3 regions of the Bacillus sp. mrc49 genome follow, and region 1 is predicted to be linked to each of the others. Evidence: riboswitches for the same ligand, from Rfam matches in the RefSeq annotation. Region 1 holds a riboswitch; each other region holds the start of a gene.
The links. A riboswitch is a leader RNA that binds a small molecule or an ion and turns the genes downstream of it on or off. The one in region 1 is predicted to bind S-adenosylmethionine.

Region 1 (7,025 bases):
TGAATAGGAGTGGTTTATATGAAAATATGTACATTGGGACTGGGTTATATAGGACTGCCAACTTCTTTAATGTTTGCGAAACATGGTGTCGACGTCGTCGGAGTGGATATCCATCCTGATATCATCTCCAATTTGAATCAGGGCAAGCTCCATATCGAGGAACCTGGATTGGAGCAAGTTTTGCATGAAGTGCTGGATGCCCAAAAGTTCCAAGCGTCATTAAGACCGGAATATGCAGATGTTTTCATTATTGCTGTGCCTACGCCAAATAAAACCGACCTGCACAAATCCTGTGATTTGACCCATGTCACCGAAGCAGTCGCAAGCATCCTTCCATTCATCAGGAAGGGAAATGTCATCATCATCGAATCGACGATCGCTCCTCGAAGCATGGATGATCATATCAGACCGATGATTGAAATGACGGGCCTTACCATCGGAGAAGAGATCTTCCTTGTTCATTGTCCTGAACGTGTTTTGCCTGGAAGGATATTGGAAGAGCTGGTTCATAATAACCGTATCGTCGGCGGAATTACGGAAACATGCTCATATGAAGGGAGCCTGGTCTATCGAACCTTCGTTAAAGGGGAGATCATTCAGACGGATGCCAAGACGGCAGAAATGTCCAAGCTGATGGAAAATACCTTCCGGGATGTGAATATCGCCCTTGCTAATGAACTGACGAAAGTGTGCTTCGAGCTGGACATCAATGTATTGGACGTCATATCGATGGCCAATAAGCACCCGCGTGTCAACATTCACCAACCAGGGCCAGGAGTCGGCGGTCATTGCTTAGCGGTCGATCCCTATTTCGTTGTCGCAAAAGCCCCAGAGTTTGCGAGAATCATTAAGCTGGCCCGTGATACCAACGTATCGATGCCCTATTACATCGTCAATTGCGTAAGGATGATGCTTGAAGGAATCGAGCGGCCAAAGGTGGCGATCTTCGGGCTTTCCTACAAAGGGAATGTCGATGATATCCGGGAAAGTCCTGCCATCGATGTCGTCAATATTTTGATGGGGATGGAGTATATGGACGTAGCCCTGCATGACCCGCATGTTCAGTCCGGCATGATGCCCATCGTTTCAGTGGAGGATGCCGTAAACGATGCCGACCTGATTCTCGTCTTGACCGACCACGATGAATTCAAGCTGATGGATTATGACAATCTATCAAATCTGATGGCCAATAAAATGATCCTCGATACACGCAATTGCATTGATGTAACGAAGACCGAAGTCCCGGTCGCCAACTTGGGCAATATTTATCAATATAAAAAGGTGTCGAAGGAAAAAGCCAGAAATAAAGCGATCAGCTAAATCAATCTAATGAATGGAAAAGGGTGCCGACCACTGTGTCCGTGCCCTTTTTTAGGGGAAGAAAGGAGGTTTGTTCTAACCTATATGGACAGAACAAAGGACCAAGCAAGTGCTTGGTCCTTTTGTGTATGATTTATATTAAGCGATCGGTCCGCCAAGATCTTCGATTTCATTTGGAACGCTGCCGAACTTCTTGAAGTTTGCACGGAATTGAGCGGCAAGGTCCGTTGCGGATTGCTTGTAAGCTTCAGGATCTGCCCAAGTCTTGATTGGCTGAAGCACTTCGTCCGGAACGCCAGGAACATGAAGCGGGATATTCAAACCAAAGATTTCATCCTTGACCGTTTCAATGTTAGCCAATTCCCCTTCAAGTGCCGCCTGAACCATGGCACGAGTGTAAGCAAGTTTCATGCGGCTTCCAGTTCCGTATGCTCCGCCTGTCCATCCTGTATTGACAAGGTATACTTTTGCATTGTGCTCGTCAATTTTATCACCAAGCATTTCAGCATAGCGTGTAGCAGGTAGCGGCAAGAATGGTGAACCGAAGCAAGTGGAGAATGTCGCCTCCGGTGAAGTTACCCCTCTTTCCGTTCCAGCTAACTTGCTTGTGTATCCGCTTAGGAAATGGAACATCGCTTGTTCCTTGGACAGCTTGCTGATTGGAGGCAATACGCCTGAAGCATCAGCCGTCAGGAAAATGATCGTATTCGGGTGTCCGGCAATACTTGGGCTCACGATATTATCGATTGCTTGCATTTGGTATGCGGCACGGGTGTTTTCAGTCAATGAACTGTCATCATAATCCGCTTCACGTGTATTCGGATCAACCACAACATTTTCCAGTACGGCTCCAAAACGGATGGCATCGAAGATTTGTGGTTCTTTTTCACGTGAAAGGTTGATCGTTTTCGCATAGCAGCCGCCTTCGATGTTGAAAACACCGTTAGAAGCCCAGCCGTGTTCATCATCACCGATCAGCTTGCGATTCGTGTCTGCAGATAAAGTCGTCTTGCCGGTTCCGGACAGTCCGAAGAATAAAGCGACGTCCCCTTCACGTCCTACATTCGCAGAGCAGTGCATTGGAAGGATTCCAGCCTCTGGAAGAAGGTAGTTCATGATCGAGAAGATCGATTTTTTCATTTCACCTGCATATTCCGTTCCGCCGATCAAGATGGTGCGGCGTTCAAAAGAAACGATGATGAACGTTTCGGATTGCGTTCCGTCCACCGCTGGATCTGCTTTGAAGTTAGGTGCCGAAAGGATCGTGAATTCTGCTTCATGGCCTCTTAGCTCCTCTTCGTTTGGACGGATGAATAAAGTATGCGCGAAAAGATTATGCCAAGCATATTCATTAACCACACGAATTGGAAGGCGGGATGATTCTTCTGCGCCAGCGAAGCCCTTGAAAACGAAAATCTCTTCTTTTGCTTTTAAGTAGTCAATTACTTTATTATATAGTTTATTGAACACATCTTCCGAAATTGGCTGGTTCACTGAACCCCAATCGACTTTATCTTTTACGGATGCTTCCTCGACGATATATTTATCTTTAGGTGAACGGCCAGTATATTTGCCTGTTTCTGCTTTTACTGCTCCAGTTGAAGTTAAAACCCCTTCATTCCTGCTTAATACCTTTTCGACCAATTTAGGAACTGAAAGCTGAGTTTGCACGTTGTTTCCTGTTAATAACTGGTGTAACTCATTAGAAACGTCTACAGAATTCATATATGAGGTACCTTCCTTTGTTTAAGTTTTATATTACGATTAGTATAACACATTTATTTAAATAGTCTATACTATATCATCTGAATTGTGATAATTTTCATCTGGTTAGATTCATCATTTTAAATGGGCAGGAACCATGCCGGGATTCCTGCATATGCTTTAATGAAAGTAAATTTCCCCTTTATTATAAGAAGTAATAATCATTGTCATGCGCCTGAAAATCCTTTAATGCCGGGGGAGCGAAGATTGTTGTGCCCGATTTGGCCGTTGACCGGAAATGTTCTTGATAGAAAATCATTGACAAATTCCGACCCAATACGATATTATCTTAAATTGTACGGATTCTCTTATCCCGAGTTGGTGGAGGGACAGGCCCTTTGAAACCCAGCAACCTGCCATATTGAACTTGACTCCAAGAGCAATCGCCGAAAATAAAGCGGTGTTCTTCAAGGAAAAGTGGTGATGGTGCTAACCTGAGCAAGGTAAAAAACCCTTGAACGATAAGAGTGAAAGGATAGAAGACAGAATGTTAAACCTTTCCTCATTTTCCAGGGAAGGTTTTTGTGTTTTTTAATTAATTCTGTGTCTATAGTTGAAGCTAATAAGGGAAACGAGTTCCGTAAAAAAAATCAGGCTTATGCCTACCACATACTAACTTCCAAGGAGGAAATATGATGTCAAAGAAACGTCTATTTACTTCTGAATCTGTTACAGAGGGCCATCCGGACAAGATTTGTGATCAGATTTCAGATTCCATTTTAGATGCTATCCTTGCTAAGGATGCAAATGCACGTGTTGCGTGTGAAACAAGTGTAACGACAGGTCTTGTGCTTGTTGCTGGTGAAATTACAACATCCGCTTATGTGGATATTCCGCGTATCGTTCGTGATACGATTGCAGGAATTGGCTACACTCGCGCGAAATACGGCTTCGATGCTGAAACTTGTGCTGTATTGAGCTCGATCGATGAGCAGTCTGCCGATATCGCAGCTGGCGTCGATAAAGCTTTGGAAGCACGTGAAGGCAACATGTCAGAGGAAGAAATCGATGCAATCGGTGCAGGGGACCAAGGTCTTATGTTCGGATTCGCTTGCAATGAAACAGAAGAGCTTATGCCGCTTCCGATTTCATTGGCCCATAAGCTTTCATTCCGCTTGGCTCAAGTACGTAAAGATGAAACGCTTGCTTACTTACGCCCGGATGGAAAAACACAAGTAACTGTGGAATATGATGAAAATAACCGTCCTGTACGTGTAGATACGATCGTCATCTCTACACAGCATGATGCAGAAATCACGCTTGAGCAAATTCAAGCCGATTTAAAAGAGCATGTCATCAAAGCGGTGGTTCCTGCTGAATTGATCGATGCTGAAACGAAATACTTCATCAACCCGACTGGCCGTTTCGTAATTGGCGGACCTCAAGGGGATGCTGGTCTTACTGGCCGTAAAATCATCGTTGATACGTACGGCGGATACGCTCGTCACGGCGGCGGTGCATTCTCTGGTAAGGATGCTACGAAAGTTGACCGTTCTGCGGCATACGCTGCACGCTATGTTGCCAAAAACATCGTGGCAGCTGGCCTGGCTGATAAAGCCGAAGTACAATTGGCTTACGCTATTGGTGTGGCAGAGCCTGTATCGATCTCGATTGATACATTCGGAACGGGCACTGTTAGCGAAGACGTCCTGGTTGACCTAGTTCGCGCTAACTTCGACCTTCGCCCAGCAGGCATCATCAAAATGCTTGACCTTCGTCGCCCGATCTACAAGCAGACAGCTGCATACGGACACTTTGGCCGTACCGATGTCGATCTTCCGTGGGAACGCACGGATAAAGCAGAAACTTTAAAAGCACAAGCATGATCCAGATGGAAAAGGTGCGCCGCTAATTGCGGTGCACCTTTTTTTGGTAGGATTAATTTGGTTTGCAGAGGGAATAATTCAATAAACCCACTGAGTGATTTACCAGAGGATATTTGGCGTGTAAAAGAGGCATGGACAAGCCCCTAGTTTATTTTATTCGGTCTGCTGTTTTGTAGTATTGTCCTTTTTCGGCATATTCGCGCACGATCCGTTCCATGTCCTGACGATCTTCCGCATTGATTTCGCGGATCACTTTGGCCGGGCGTCCGAATGCCAACATATTCGGCGGGATCACTTTGCCTTGGGGAACGAGACTGCCGGCACCGATAAAAGCTCCTTCACCGATTTCGGCTGCGTCAAGTACGATCGAGCCCATGCCGACCAAGGCTCCTTTGCGGATTTTACAGCTATGTAAAATGACCTGATGGCCAATGGTTACCTCATCTTCAATGATCAATGGATTATTGGGGCTTTGGTGGAGGACACTATTATCTTGGATACTTACTTTTTTACCGATGATGGTTGGGGCCACATCACCGCGGATGACGGAATTGAACCAGATTGACGATTCGTCGCCAATTTTCACATCGCCTGTCACGACTGCATTCTCCGCAATATAAGCGCTTTCGGAAATCTGTGGTTCCTTGCCTTTGAACGGATAAATAATCATTTTCAATCATTTCCTTTCCGAAGTGAATGTTTTTATGTATTATTTTAATATACCGTATGCAAATACACTTGGCTATTTATAATACGAATGTACAACTTGTTAGTTTTCTTTTTTGTCGAAAATCGCGAATATGGTTATTATTTATATATATATTTTAATTATCATGGATCGTATACAACAAGTGAAAAGTGAAAGGGGGATTTCGAATGTGGAAATGGGAGACAGAAGGGGACGCAAAAGGCGTCATTGTCATCATTCATGGGGCAATGGAGCATCACGGACGCTATAAATGGGTTACCCAAATGTGGCTTTCAGCCGGATACCATGTCGTCATGGGCGACCTTCCTGGGCAGGGCATGACCACTCGAGCCTACCGGGGACATATCGATTCCTTTGATGAATATTTAGATGAAGTGAAAAGCTGGATAGAGGAAGCTTACGAATACTCGCTCCCGGTCTTTTTGCTTGGACATAGCATGGGAGGCCTGATTTCAATTCGGCTTCTTCAGGAAGAGGAATGGGATATTGCAGGCGTGATTTTATCTTCACCTTGTTTAGGGCTCGTAACCAAGCCTCCGAAATTCCTCGCAAGCATCTCACATGGCTTGAATCTTGTGATGCCCCAGTTCAGGGTAGATTCGGGACTAACTCCTGAAATGGCAACGAGAAGCTCGGAGGTCCGTGAATGCGATAGGAATGATACCTTATACATCACAAAGGTTTCCGTTCGCTGGTATCGGGAGCTTTCCCAGGCCATGAAGGATGCCTTTGAGGAAATCCCTGATTTTCAGGATGTGCCGCTTTTGGTCATGCAGGGCGGAGATGACCGAATCGTGAATAAGAAGGCGGTTCGTGAGTGGTTTAATTATAACTTGGCCAGTGAGAAGCAATATAAAGAATGGCCAAAGCTTTATCATGAAATCTTTAACGAGCCGGAACGAGATGACGTATTCCAATATGCCCTGAGCTTTGTTGAGAATCGATTGAAAATATTAGGCTATGTCGTTTGACCCGAATATACCGCTGTGCCGGATATGTAAAAAAAGCTGCCGAAATGAAGTGATCGGCAGCTTTTTATTTTGTTTAACAAAGGGCGTAATTTGTCCGACATCGCGGATAATCCGTCCGTCCGCGTTCATAATTCAACCTTCAGCGAGTTTTTCGTCCAACATCGGGGATAATCCGTCCGTCCACGAGCGTAATTCGTCCAACATCGGGGATAATTCGTCCGACAGCGAGCATAATTCGTCCTTCAGCGGTTTTTTCGTCCAACATCGAGCGTAATCCGTCCGTCCACGAGCGTAAATCGTCCAACATCGGGGATAATCCGTCCGTCCACGAGCGTAATTCATCCAACAGCGGGGATAATCCGTCCGTCCGCGTTCATAATTCAACCTTCAGCGGGTTTTTCGTCCAACATCGAGGATAATCCGTCCGTCCGCGTT
Region 2 (7,025 bases), on a different contig from region 1:
TCCTTTGAATACTTTTCACAAGCCTTGACGGCAAGCTCTGCGGAAATTTTATTAAGTTTGTATGCAATCGTGCTTATTTGATATTCATCAAGTACGATGCTTGTCGCACCAAAAGTATTTGTCTCGATGATATCTGCACCTGCTGCCAAATAAGTTTCATGGATGGATTGGATCAGTTCCGGCTGGGTCAGCGATAAATATTCATTGCATCCCTCGAACTGCTCGCCTCCGAAATCCGCTGCCGTCAAATTCTCTGCCTGAAGCATGGTTCCCATCGCTCCATCAAGCAGGAGAATTTTGGAATCCAACTGTTCTTGTATCGCTTTTTTATTCATGCACTGCCACCTCTGATGTTTGTTTACTATCGGCTTTCCTTATATATTTCGTAAGTTCGGCTGTCATTTCATAACGAAGGAATGGGGTGATTAAATAGATTCCCTTGAATTTATCCCTTGCTGCATCCACTAGCTCCCTTGCAATGCTAACGCCTTCTATCCTCGCCTTTACAGGGTCATTCCCGGCTAATGCCATCGCTCTCCTGACATTGTCAGGCAATTTGATGCCTGGGATTTCGTTGTGGATGAACTCCGCATTCCGCGTGCTTGTCAAGGGCATGATACCGATGAAAATCGGCGTTTCCAAATGTTTGGTCGCTTCATGAACTTCTTCCATCTGTTGGATTGAATAAATGGGCTGTGTCAAAAAGGAATGAGCACCACAGGCAATTTTCTTTTCCATACGCTGCACCGCTTTATCCAAGTACTTCACATTGGGATTAAATGCGGCGGCAATTTTGAAATTTGCCCGTTGGCCCAAGCTTTGACCCGAATAGGAAAGGCCGTCATTAAATTGTTTGACCATGCTTATCAAGTCAAAGGAGGATAAATCATAAACCGAAGTGGCCCCAGGGAAGTCCCCGATTTTGGATGGATCGCCGGTAATGATCAATATCTCATTCAAGCCTACCGTCTGCAGGCCCATTAAATGGGATTGCAGGCCAATTAAATTACGGTCACGACATGTTATATGTACCATTGGTTTCACATTCAATTGGTCTTTCAGTAAATTTGCCAACGCTTCATTCGATATCCTCGGGGAAGCAAGTGAATTATCCGCTAATGTAATCGAGTCGACCCCTGCAGTTTTCAAAGCCTTCGCCCCGGCCATGAAAGTTTCTATTCCCAGCTTCTTCGGTGGATCGAGTTCAACAAGAATCGTCCTTTCTGTTTTGGCCTTTTCATATAGAGGAAGTTCTCCTGCTCTATCACTGATCTCCATTATTTCTATTTCACGGGGTTTCGTTAATTTTTCTTTCACGGGAACCAGGCTTCCCACTGCATTCTTCACAGCTTGAATATGCAGAGGAGTCGTACCGCAGCATCCGCCTATGATCGTGGCACCCTGCTTACGTAGGTCCAGGGCACTCGAACCGAAATATTCAGGCACTGCCTTATAGACGAGCCTGCCATCCACATAATCCGGGAGGCTGGCATTTGGATAGATGGCAATCGAAGCATGCTTTGGCAGGCTCACTTCTTCCAAGGCACGAATCATATGGTGAGGCCCAAGTCGGCAATTCACACCGACGACATCGGCTCCCAATTGCTCGAGTTTTTGAAAGGCTTCATTCAAATGGATCCCATTTTGGAGATTGCCCAATTCATGCATTGAAACATTTGCGATGATTGGCAGTTCCGTTTCTTTTTTTACGATTTCCAGCACGGTTTCCAGTTCTTCGAGGTCATAAAAGGTTTCCAGGAGAATCCCATCCGGGCTTTCCATCAGCAGGCTGTAAAGTTGTTCACGAAAGCCTCGCTTTATTTCCTCCATGCTTAAATCCGATTTTCTTATACTCCGCTGGGCCCCGATCGTACCGAAGACATAGGCCTTGCCTTGTGCCGCTTTTTTGGCGAGGATGACTCCCTGACGATTGATCTTGCTTACCTCATCTTCTAGTCCATGTCGCTTCAACTTATTGAAGTTGGCACCATACGTGTTCGATTGTAGGATGTCGGCACCTGCCTCCAAATAGGCACGATGGATCGATTCTATTTGACCGGGATTGGTACAGTTTAATTCCTCATAACATTGATCGATGCCATAGGAGTATAATAAAGTCCCCATCGCCCCTTCTCCAACCAGCATTCTTTCTTTCAACTCTTTACGAAAATTCATTATTACACCCTCTCTCAAAAACAATTCTGTTTTTGTCATATTCTAAGCGTATGAGAGAAAAGAAAAAAAACCTTCTCAAAGAAGAAGGTTTCTTGGAACATTCTCCTCATCTATCAAGCTCCGCTTGCTGGATTTAGCACCTTTGCCTAAGCTGGTTGCTGAGGTTTCGTCGGGCCAGTCCCTCCACCTCTCTCGATAAGATCGATATATAATTTTCATAAAATTTTAAAATTTATTTATATTTAATTTACCTTAATAATCTGTTAATTTCAATACCTTACCGCGCATTTTTTCATTTTCCCTACAATTCATTCAGTCCTGCACAGCCTGAATGCGCTTTACGGCCCTTTGTTTCCAGTCGTCCGCGAGTGAATCCACAGCAAGTAAAGCACTCGCTCCTTCCTCCCCGTCCCGTCCATGAAGGATCACCTCAGTGGCGAATTGAACCGTGATTTTTTCCTGCTGGCGTTCGAGTAACAAAATTTCATCTTGTTTCTTTATGGTCCCCTCTTTGATCACTCTTGCAAAATAACCAGTGAAACCCGTTTTCATAACTATTTTCAAAAGCCCGGCCTCACGGTTAAAATGGGAAATGGTCGAACAGGGGATCCTTCCCTGGTTAATTTGGACGATCGCATCGCCTATTTGATAAATATCACCAATATAGATAGCATCCTCTGTCATCCCTGCAACGGTTACATTTTCACCAAACGCGGGAATATCAAGCTTTTTATTGAACTTCTCATTCCATAATGCGTAGTGTTCATAGGGATAAAAACATACGACTCGATCAGGTCCTCCATGAAACTTTTCATTGCCTACCCCATCACCGATTAGGCCAGATTTCGTTACAGTCACGGTATCCACTGCTTGTTTATTCATGGCAGAAAAAATGTTGACATTCGCAAATGTTTCTTGTTTTGGCTTACTGACTTGAAGTGAAACTATTTTTTTGTTTTCCATTCTTCGTCTCCCTATCCTCATTTAGTTATATACCATCCTTATATGAATAAATTATACTAAAAATCCATTTGATTCTATAGCCAAATAGGAGAATATACCAAATGCAAAAACCGAAAACGGGTCCCCATGCTTTCAATTGGTTGAAATATCTTGGAATTCCAGAAAAAATCATCAGTAAGTTACCGTAATATTGTTGCTATTTCAGAATTAAATATGATAGAATATGAACACAATATATAGTCGAAAACTACAACAGTTCGCCTATATGTTGATTTCACGATTGAATTCCTCATTGTCGCTCTTAAGGGAGCGATTTTTTTTTGCCCTGCATCGATCTCCACTTAAACGAAACCCCAAATAGAAAGCCAAGCGACGCATTCCTACTCCGCTTGGCTTTTTTGTATTATGCTTGTTTCTTTTTTTTCGTTGCCGCCTTCTTACGGGTGGTTCTTTTCTCCGGTTCTTCATGCTTCGTCCGGTCAATGGAAGCTTGCAACGCCTCCATTAAATCGGTTACATTGTTTGCTGCCGGTTCCGTCGTTTTGGCGGCAATCGCCTTCTGTCCCGTTTTCTTTGATTCAATCAGTTCGAGTAAAGCGGTGCGATAATCATCCGTGTATTTGGTTGGTTCGAAAGTCGACGTTAATTGATCGATTAAAAGCACGGCCGTATCAATTTCTTTTTTTACGATCGCATCATTTGCAGGGATGTTCGGAACATCGGCTGCGGAGCGGACTTCATCCGGATAATGAATCGTCTCCATCACAAGTGTATTATCAACGACCCTAATGACTGCCATTTGCTCTTTTGAGCGAATGATGATTTTGGCGATCCCCACCTTATTGGATTCCTTAAGTGCCTGTCTTAGAAGGGAATAAGCCTTAATCCCCCCATCATTCGGGGACATATAATAACTGCGATTAAAATAGATCGGATCTATTTCCTCTATTTTCACGAAATCCACGATTTCCACTGCTTTTTCTTCATTCTGTTTTTTTAGCTGTTCCAGTTCATTGTCCTCCAAAACGACAAACTTTCCTTTTGTATATTCAAAAGCGCGGACAATATCGTCTTTACCCACTTCTTTCTGGCAGACCGGACACACTTTTTCATATTTGATTGGTGAATGACATTCCTTGTGCAGCGTCCGTAAAGATATATCCTTATCTTCCGTAGCCGCATGAAGTTTAATCGGAATGTTCACCAAACCGAATGATATGCTCCCCTTCCACATTGTATGCATATGGGTCACCTCATAACTTATTTTTAATTTTGAGAACACAGTTATTATTCCCCTTTGTAAAAAAAAAATCGAAAAAAAATTTGCCAACTCTAACTCGTTGTTTTTTTGGCAAAATAATGTTAATCATTTATTTGCGGAAGGTGTTTTTCAAAATGAAACCGATGCTGCCAACTTATTACCCGGAAGCGCCCGTCTCTAACGATTGGCGTTATGAAGTCAAATATGACGGCTTTAGGGCCATCTTAACGATTGACTCCGATACGATAAGCATCAAGAGTCGAAACGAGAAGGAATTATCCACGTTATTCCCGGAAATCGTTACATTCATAAAAGAAATGGAACTTGAAGCGTATCTACCGTTGCAGTTGGATGGAGAATTGGTCTGGCTGACGAATCAAGCAAAAGCAGACTTTTTTCAAATCCAATGGCGTGGCCGCCTGCGTAACCCATTATTGATTTCTGAACATGCTCATTTTTCCCCATGCCGTTATATAGCGTTCGATCTGCTGCGCATAAAGGGCAAGGACATCAGAAATCAATCCATGGAAGACCGCAGGGAATGGATAGAGAAGATGGGAAAAGAACTCGGCCTCCCTAGTCCTCCTGACCCAGCCGATAAAGCTTTAGTACAAATAATTGAGAGCTTCGATTCTTTGAATGTCGCGATGAATGAAGTAATCCTTTTGGATGGCGAGGGAGTGGTTGCAAAGGAAATACGGGGAACCTGGCAAGAAGGAAAGCGAACCACCGCCTGGATTAAAGTAAAAAATTGGAAGGCTATCTCCTGTTTCATCACGGCATTGCATAAAGAAAATGGATACGTTTCCCTCGGGGTATTCAAGGATGGAAAAGTAATGAAAATCGGCAGCGTCAAAAATGGTCTGAGTGCCCAAAATAAAGGGATCCTGCATGATTTAATCAAGCGAAATGCCTCTGGAGAGGACGCCCAATTTTTTTATATCCAACCTTCGATTTGCATCGAAGTGCAATGCTTACATGTTTATGAAGAAAATGAATTGCGCGAGCCCCAATTTTCCCAATGGCTTCTGCACTTGGATCCAAAAGAATGCACATGGGAGAAATTCGTAATAAGCCAGTATACCTTTCCAGAAACCGTTCAAATAACCTCCCGTGATAAGCCATTATGGACAACGGCTGGCAAAGACGTGATTAAAGTGGAATACCTCCAATACTTGCGTGAAGTTTCCGCTTTCTTCCTACCTTTCTTAAAGGAAAAACTATTGACTACGATCAGGTATCCTCATGGCACGCTCGATCAAGAGAGATTTTTCCAGAAAAACAAGCCTGACTATGCGCCGGGCTTCATAAAAACGTACAAGGACGAAGATATTGAATATATGCTATGCAACGATGTTGAAACGCTACTTTGGTTTGGTAACCAACTGGCTTTGGAATTCCATGCCCCGTTTCAAAAAGCGGGGAAAACAAAACCTGATGAAATCGTCCTGGACTTGGATCCTCCTTCGATCGAATATTTTTCACTAGCAATAAAGGCTGCACAAGAAATAAAAAAGGTGATGGACTCATTAAGAATGGAAGCTTTTGTTAAAACGTCCGGCAACAAAGGGCTTCAGGTACACATCCCGCTGCCCGAAGACCAATTCACTTATCAAGAGACACGCATATTCACCGATTTTCTCGGCCATTACCTTACAAGTTCCCACCCCAATGATTTTACGATGGAAAGATTGAAAGTGAACCGGCATAATCGACTTTACTTGGACTTTATCCAGCATAGTGAAGGAAAAACCATCATAGTGCCATATTCGCCACGAGGGAATGATTTCGCAGGCGTAGCTACACCTTTGTTTTGGGAAGAAGTGGACGAAGACCTCCAGCTAAAAAACTTTACCATCCTAACCGTCCCGCCCCGTATCAAAAGGGACGGCTGTGCTTTCAGGGAATATCGCCATGTCGATAATGGCACTGCCTTCCAGGATGTATTGGCCTTTCTCAAGCAAAAGAAAGACTAGCTTCGGCGCATATTAGTGTAAAAATGGGGCGTTTACCCGTAAGTTTACCGCGTTCGCTCTTCATTTGCGGATGTTTTCTCATGATTGGGAACGGTTTCTTACGAATTTGGGTGCTTTACTCGCCAATTTGGGCATTATTGGAGCGTCAATGATTGGTCAGCCACTTGAAAGAAATACTCGCTCAAGATCGTGAGTTTCAAAAATAAAGGATGCGGAATCAATTGATTCGCATCCTTTGTGTCTTTTCTATAATGCAGTTTGCAAGTAGGTTTGAACTTCATCTTGCAGTTTGGCATATAGGCTTGCTTCTTCTTCGAATTCGTCTTTTTCGAGTATTTCAAATTGTTCGGGATGATTTTTGTCTATTTCAAGCGATACTTTGAATTCATAGGTTGCGTTCCCGATTAGGTCGATTGAATAGGTTTGATTTTCTGTATCATAGTGTACGACGCATTTAACTTTTCCGCCGTTATTGTATACGGAAATTTCGCGCTCCAATTCATTCAATCCAGCAAAGCAGGTTACTAAGCTAGAAGCTGACATCGCCGTTCCACAAGCATTGGTGAAGCCCACTCCACGTTCAAAGGTCCTTACGTAAATGCTGCCTGGTTCGAGTTCTTTGACAAAACTGACATTGACGCCATCAGGGA
Region 3 (7,025 bases), on a different contig from region 1:
TTGAAGTCCTTACAAACCCTGCGAGCAACTCCATGAATTAATAGGAGATCCACGACCCACATCGTAAAAGCCATAAAAATAAAGGGTGAGGCATATTATGATTGCAAAATATGCCTCACCCTTTTACTTCCTGTACATTCATCTATTAAAAACGGTCCCAGCCAAAATGATGATGAGCATAGCAAAATCACTGAACACCGCATAGTGGGAAAGATAGGAATAAACGATACGAATAATTGTAATTTTTCTTTGAACTCCCTTTTAGAACCATGAGTTTCCTTTTTTGAAAAAAACCTGGTACATCCTATTCTTTTGAACTTTATTCTTTTTCGCTATAATGATAGGGAGAAAGAAGGTGAAGAATAGTGCTTGAAAATCTTAAACAAAAGTTCCCCAATGCGATTTACAATAAAGCCGATACAGATGACATCTCTGAATTTGTTTGGTTCGAGGACTCAAGGGGAAGCATTCTCGGCATCCCCCGCTTTGAAATCACAGCTGAGGAAACCCGTTTATTGGAGCTGCTTTTCCCGTCTTCCTTGGACCATACCCCTTTCACCACGTTTTCAGAACCATCTTGGAATACTTTTTTAACCGAACCGAATGCACCCTTGCCTTTAACAAGCTGGGAAAACGTGCGCTTCATTCACTTCAAGCTGAGTCATGCCGATTTTTCCCAGCCTGATTTTGAAGATGCCTGCCTTGCTTTCGTGCCATCCGACGCTGCCTTGATCTGGGACAATGAGACGGAGGGCATCCTGATTGAAACGGACAAAGGTGAGGCATTATCGAATAACGACCTGCTTGCCATCTCCTCTACACTGGAAAGTGATTTTTATGTAAAGACGCGGATGTTCACCGGGCGCTTTCACCTTGTCAGCCAAGACCTCCATAACCACCGGCTGCGGGAGAAAAAATGTTTTGCTTTGGCACAAGCTGAGTTGCCGGACTTGAAGGTCACCGATTTGGCCGATATCATCCCCTACATACTATTGAATCGGCAATCTGATGCGAATACGCAATGGTATATCAATCAGATTCTTGGCAAGACCAGGAAGGATACAGAGCTTATCAATACGATCAAAACGTATATCGAGTGCAATTCCAATGCCACACATGCCGCCAAACAGCTTTATATACACCGGAACAGCCTGCAGTACCGGATAGACAAATTCACCGAGAGGACAGGACTCGATATAAGAAACTTTCGGCACGCATTGACTGCTTACTTGCTTATGTTATTGAATGATTGACTTTCAGTATGCAAGAAAAGGATCATTATCCTTTTTTTGTGCAATGTGCACATACTTTTTTCTATACTGATAGCTTAGACTATAGTTAATTGGTACAAGTAATCAGTAGTTTAAAAGGGGGATTTTTTCATGGCAGAGCTAGTATTGGATCATATTTTCAAGATTTATGATAAAAAGGTGACGGCTGTTAAGGATTTTAACCTTCATGTGGCCGATAAGGAATTCATTGTGTTTGTAGGACCTTCCGGCTGCGGGAAATCGACGACTCTACGGATGATTGCCGGCCTTGAGGACATCTCACAGGGTGATTTATATATCGACGGCAAACGAGTCAATGATGTACCGCCAAAAGATCGTGATATCGCTATGGTTTTCCAAAACTACGCTTTATATCCCCATATGTCCGTCTATGACAATATGGCATTCGGATTAAAACTCAGGAAAACGCCAAAAGCGGAAATTAAGCAAAGGGTCACTGAAGCGGCAAGGATCCTTGGTCTTGAAGAATATCTAAACAGAAAACCTAAAGCGCTTTCAGGCGGGCAGCGCCAACGTGTGGCACTTGGCCGTGCAATAGTAAGGGACGCAAAAGTTTTCTTGATGGATGAGCCATTATCCAATCTTGACGCAAAACTCCGGGTCCAAATGCGCGCGGAAATAGCCAAGCTACATAAACGCCTTGACACAACGACGATATATGTCACACATGACCAAACGGAAGCGATGACGATGGCGACAAGGCTTGTCGTCATGAAGGACGGGATCATCCAACAGGTCGGTGCCCCAAAAGACGTATATGAGAAACCGATCAACGTTTTCGTCGGAGGCTTTATTGGATCACCTGCCATGAACTTCTTCAACGGGACATTAAAAGAAGGCTTCATCAAAATGGGTGAGCAAACGTTTGAGATACCTGCAGCGAAAATGAGAATGCTGCGTGATCAAGGCTATGTCGGAAAAGATATCATCCTTGGCATCAGGCCGGAGGATTTCCATAATGAAGGTGAATACTTCACGGATTCCCCGAATGCCCTATTCAAAACCCACATCGATGTGGCAGAACTCATGGGGGCGGAAATCATGCTTTACTCCACGCTTGAAGGACAGGACTTCGTTGCACGGGTAGATGCCAAAAATATCATTCATGCAGGCGAAAAAATCGAGCTTGCCCTCGATATGAATAAAGCCCACTTTTTCGATAAAGGCAGCGAACACCGCATTTTTGTCGAAGAGGACGAACAGATGCAGGAAGGTTTGAAATTGTCTGCTAACTAAACATAAAAAAATACCCGTTCATGAACGGGTATTTTTTTATGTTTAGCCGGGATTCAAGGACTCTCCTATTCCTGAACCAATACCACTTCATCATGTCCGCATTCAGGGCATTTCATAAGGTGTGGGCATTGGCCTTTTTGTAAGGATTGGGGGCAGCCGTCATTTAGCTTAAGTGTATCGATATCCATATAAGCACTGTATTCATCAGCGTAATCCATGAATTTCCCTTTATCGTCAAGATCATTGCCGCATTCGGGGCAATTCACATGGATTTTTCTCAGACCGTTGCAAAGCGGGCATAAAGACATTGTTTTTCCTCCATTTCCAGCCTTTGATCCTTAGTATTTGTTGATAGGATGATTTTAACACATTGAAACACCCTCCCAAAAGAAACAGTGGGAGGGCATTCTTCTGCTATTATTTATTGACCATGTTAGCTGGGTCGACCCATGCATTGAATTCATCTTCCGTCAGGAATTCCAATTTTAACGCCGCTTCTTTAAGAGTTGAGTTGTCCTTGAATGCAGTTTTGGCAATTTTGGCCGCTTTTTCATAACCTATGTGCGGGTTCAACGCCGTTACAAGCATCAGCGAACGGTCTACATTTTCTTTGATTTTATCTTCATTGGCAGTGATGCCGACTGCACAGTTATCGTTGAAGGAATGAATGCCGTCCGTCAATAATTTAACCGTTTGCAGGAAGTTGTAGATGATGACCGGTTTGAATACGTTCAATTCGAAGTTTCCTTGGCTGGCTGCAAAACCAATCGTGGCATCGTTACCAACTATTTGTGTTGCAATCATGGTAAGCGCTTCACTTTGGGTTGGATTGACCTTCCCTGGCATGATGGAGCTTCCTGGTTCATTTTCCGGGATGGCAATTTCACCAATTCCGCTTCTAGGGCCGCTTGCCAGCCATCTGACATCGTTGGCAATTTTCATTAAATCCGCTGCCAATGCTTTCAGTGCGCCATGGGCATACACGATTTCATTATGGCTTGTCAGGGCATGGAACTTATTATCCGATGTGACAAATGGATGTCCTGTATCCGCAGCGATTTGTTTTGCGGAAAGTCCAGGGAATTCTTTTTTTGTATTGATTCCGGTTCCAACAGCCGTTCCGCCCAGCGCTAGGTTCAATAATTTTTGGCTGCTTTCCTCAATCATCTCCAGGTCTTTATCAAGCATCGCTTTCCAACCGGATATTTCTTGTCCTAAAGTTAACGGTGTTGCATCTTGAAGATGTGTACGGCCAATTTTCACGACATCCCAAAATTCTTTTTCTTTTGCATCAAATGTATCTCTTAGTACTTTGATCGCAGGGACCAGCTTTTCAGCAACTTCCATGAAGGCTGCAATATGCATGGCAGTAGGGAATGTATCATTGGAGCTTTGGGCTTTGTTAACGTCATCATTCGGATGAAGGGCAACAGATTCCCCTATTTCTTTTAACCATTCATTTCCTTTGTTAGCGACCACTTCATTCACGTTCATATTACTTTGCGTGCCGCTCCCCGTTTGCCAGACAACAAGCGGAAAATGTTCATCAAGCGTACCTTCGAGGATTTCACCGCATATCTTGACGATGGCATTCTTTTTCACTTCCGATAAATCACCAAGATCATAGTTCACCTTCGCTGCAGCCTGCTTAACGTATGCAAACGCACGCACCAATTCAATCGGCATTCTTTCGTTACCGATTTTGAAATTGTTCCGGCTTCTCTCGGTCTGTGCTCCCCAATATTTATCAGCAGGCACTTTCACTTCACCCATCGTATCTCGTTCGATTCTGTATTCCATGTGTTCTCCTCCTATGGTTGCACTATTCATCGAAGATCTTATGTATTAATAAATGAATAATGTCGTAATATTCTTTCTCTCCATCCATTGTACAAACATTATTATTTTAAAGCAAAAAAAACCGGTCAAGCCTGTTCTTTTTTCTAAAGGGATCATTCAGGTTTCACTTGAAGGCTACTTCGCCTACATTTCCAGTTTTTTTTATTAACGTAAAACGTTGCCACGCTGGGTTTCAATAGGTACATCCATGCAATCCCTTACCAAATTCTCCTTGACAGTATTTTGTATATATAGTAAATTCAAAAGAAATTGAATAATCTAAACTCTTATCGAGAGAGGTAGAGGGAATGGCCCGATGACACCTCAGCAACCTTCATTTGTTCCAACGAATGAAAAGGTGCTAATTCCACAAGTTTTTGAACTTGGAAGATAAGAAGAATGACTCGTCACCATTTAATCAAAGTCTTCTTCTTAAAGAAGACTTTTTTTTATTTTTATTACGCAAAGGAGCAGTGAAAATTATGTACAAAACTGAAACATATCTTGCTCAATTAGGAAATCGCAGTGAAACGGCGACAGGAACGGTCAATCCTCCCGTCTATTTCTCGACAGCCTTTCGTCACGAAGGGATTGGCCAATCGACTGGCTTCGATTATACAAGGACAGGTAATCCCACACGCCAACTATTGGAACGTTCGATCGCCGATCTCGAAAAAGGCGATCAAGGTTATGCCTGCAGCTCGGGGATGGCCGCCATTTCTACGATACTGGCGCTTTTCAAATCGGGTGATGCTTGGATTGTCAGCGAAGACCTTTATGGCGGTACATATCGTCTCTTGGAACAAGGCTTTAAGAAATGGGGATTGAAGTGTGACTATGTAAACACATGTTGTTTGGAGGATATCGAGAATGCCATCACTCCTCACACGAAAGCCATCTTCATCGAAACTCCCACTAATCCCCTTATGCAGCAAACGGATATTGGCGCCATTGCCGCATTGGCCAAACGATTCAATGTATTGCTGATCGTTGATAATACTTTTTACACGCCTCTCATTCAAAAGCCCATCCTACTTGGCGCCGATATCGTGATTCACAGCGCAACCAAGTATCTCGGCGGCCATAACGATGTACTCGCCGGACTGATCGTGGCTAGCGGCGCGGAATTATGCGAATCACTAGCCTTCCATCATAATGGCACAGGAGCTGTGTTGAGCCCCTTTGATTCATGGTTGTTGATGCGCGGAATGAAAACTCTTGCACTTCGGATGGAACGCCATGAAAAGAATGCGAAGATACTTGTTGATTACTTGTCGGAGCATGATTGTGTAACGGACGTATTGTATCCCGGAAGAGGCGGCATGATTTCTTTCCGGATCATCGATGAAGACGCTGTCAACCCATTTTTACAATCGCTCTCACTGATTTCGTTTGCAGAAAGCCTTGGCGGTGTTGAAAGCTTCATCACGTACCCGGCCACACAAACACATGCCGATATACCTCTTGAGGTCAGGACGGCGAACGGGGTTTGTAATCGCCTTCTCCGCTTTTCCGTAGGCATCGAAGACAGCGGAGATTTGATTTCCGACTTGCAGCAAGCATTCGCGCATGTAAAAAGGGAGGCACTTCGATGACAGATCATGATTTTAGCTTTGAAACCAAATTGCTTCATAATCAACATAAATTCGATGCAACGACTGGCGGTGTGAGCGTTCCGATTCAGCACGCCTCCACTTTCCATCAATCCGATATCGATCAATTCGGCAAATATGATTACAGCCGAAGCGGGAATCCGACTCGCGAAGCGTTGGAAGAAATCATTGCCGAACTTGAAGAAGGCACACATGGCTTCGCCTTTTCCTCAGGTATGGCGGCCATTTCAACAGCTTTTCTGCTGTTATCTGCCGGGGACCATATCATCATTTCCGAAGATGTGTACGGGGGAACGTTCAGGATGGTCACCACAGTCCTGACCCGTTTCAAAATTGAACATACTTTCGTTGATATGACGGACCTCGAAAGCATCGAAGCGGCCGTTAAGCCAAATACGAGGGCCATTTACATCGAAACGCCTTCAAATCCATTGCTGAAAGTGACCGATATTTCCGCCGTATGTGATATCGCCAAAAAAATTGGTGCCTTAAGCTTTGTCGATAATACATTCTTGACGCCAGCACTGCAAAAGCCTTTAACACTTGGCGCTGATGTTGTCCTTCATAGTGCTACGAAGTTCTTGTCCGGGCATAGTGATGTAGTAGCTGGGCTTGCAGTGGTAAAAGACCCTATATTGGCGCAAAGGCTCGGTGCCCTCCAAAACTCCTTCGGGGCCGTTCTTGGTGTTCAGGACGCCTGGCTTGTGATGAGGGGGCTGAAAACCTTGTCCGTAAGAATGGATCACTCCCAAAAAGGGGCTGAAAAAATTGCCGCCTACTTGAAGAAACATCACTTGGTGAAAAAGGTTTATTATCCTGGACTTGCGGATCATCCCCAGCATGCCATCCAGAAGAGTCAATCGCTTGGGGCGGGAGCGGTCCTTTCCTTTGAATTGGCAAGCGAGGAAATTTTCCGTTCGTTCGTGAACACCGTTGAACTCCCTGTCTTTGCCGTAAGCCTAGGCGCGGTGGAATCGATATTATCCTATCCCGCTAAAATGTCACATGCTGCGATGCCTGCAGATGAAAGGGATAAACGGGGCAT

Region 2: linked by a shared signal. The riboswitch ahead of CVN76_RS10430 (bifunctional homocysteine S-methyltransferase/methylenetetrahydrofolate reductase) and the one ahead of metK (methionine adenosyltransferase) in region 1 are both predicted to bind S-adenosylmethionine.
Region 3: linked by a shared signal. The riboswitch ahead of CVN76_RS26825 (methionine biosynthesis PLP-dependent protein) and the one ahead of metK (methionine adenosyltransferase) in region 1 are both predicted to bind S-adenosylmethionine.

What each region holds. Positions count from the first base shown of each region.
Region 1 is NZ_PHNG01000478.1:1,871-8,895, forward strand. It holds gene CVN76_RS04165 (nucleotide sugar dehydrogenase) at 19-1,320, shown strand; gene pckA (phosphoenolpyruvate carboxykinase (ATP)) at 1,459-3,045, opposite strand; SAM riboswitch class I at 3,390-3,552, shown strand; gene metK (methionine adenosyltransferase) at 3,717-4,910, shown strand; gene CVN76_RS04180 (gamma carbonic anhydrase) at 5,059-5,577, opposite strand; gene CVN76_RS04185 (alpha/beta hydrolase) at 5,787-6,590, shown strand; gene CVN76_RS30830 (hypothetical protein) at 6,723-6,974, opposite strand.
Region 2 is NZ_PHNG01000673.1:32,574-39,598, forward strand. It holds gene metH (methionine synthase) at 1-335, opposite strand, end outside; gene CVN76_RS10430 (bifunctional homocysteine S-methyltransferase/methylenetetrahydrofolate reductase) at 328-2,175, opposite strand; SAM riboswitch class I at 2,279-2,377, opposite strand; gene CVN76_RS10435 (MOSC domain-containing protein) at 2,488-3,138, opposite strand; gene ku (non-homologous end joining protein Ku) at 3,542-4,381, opposite strand; gene ligD (DNA ligase D) at 4,534-6,375, shown strand; gene dapF (diaminopimelate epimerase) at 6,622-7,025, opposite strand, start outside.
Region 3 is NZ_PHNG01000800.1:103,145-110,169, reverse strand. It holds gene CVN76_RS26850 (iron-containing alcohol dehydrogenase family protein) at 1-41, shown strand, start outside; gene CVN76_RS26845 (PucR family transcriptional regulator) at 366-1,253, shown strand; gene CVN76_RS26840 (ABC transporter ATP-binding protein) at 1,383-2,528, shown strand; gene CVN76_RS26835 (hypothetical protein) at 2,594-2,836, opposite strand; gene fumC (class II fumarate hydratase) at 2,946-4,328, opposite strand; SAM riboswitch class I at 4,652-4,764, shown strand; gene CVN76_RS26825 (methionine biosynthesis PLP-dependent protein) at 4,850-5,962, shown strand; gene metC (cystathionine beta-lyase) at 5,959-7,025, shown strand, end outside.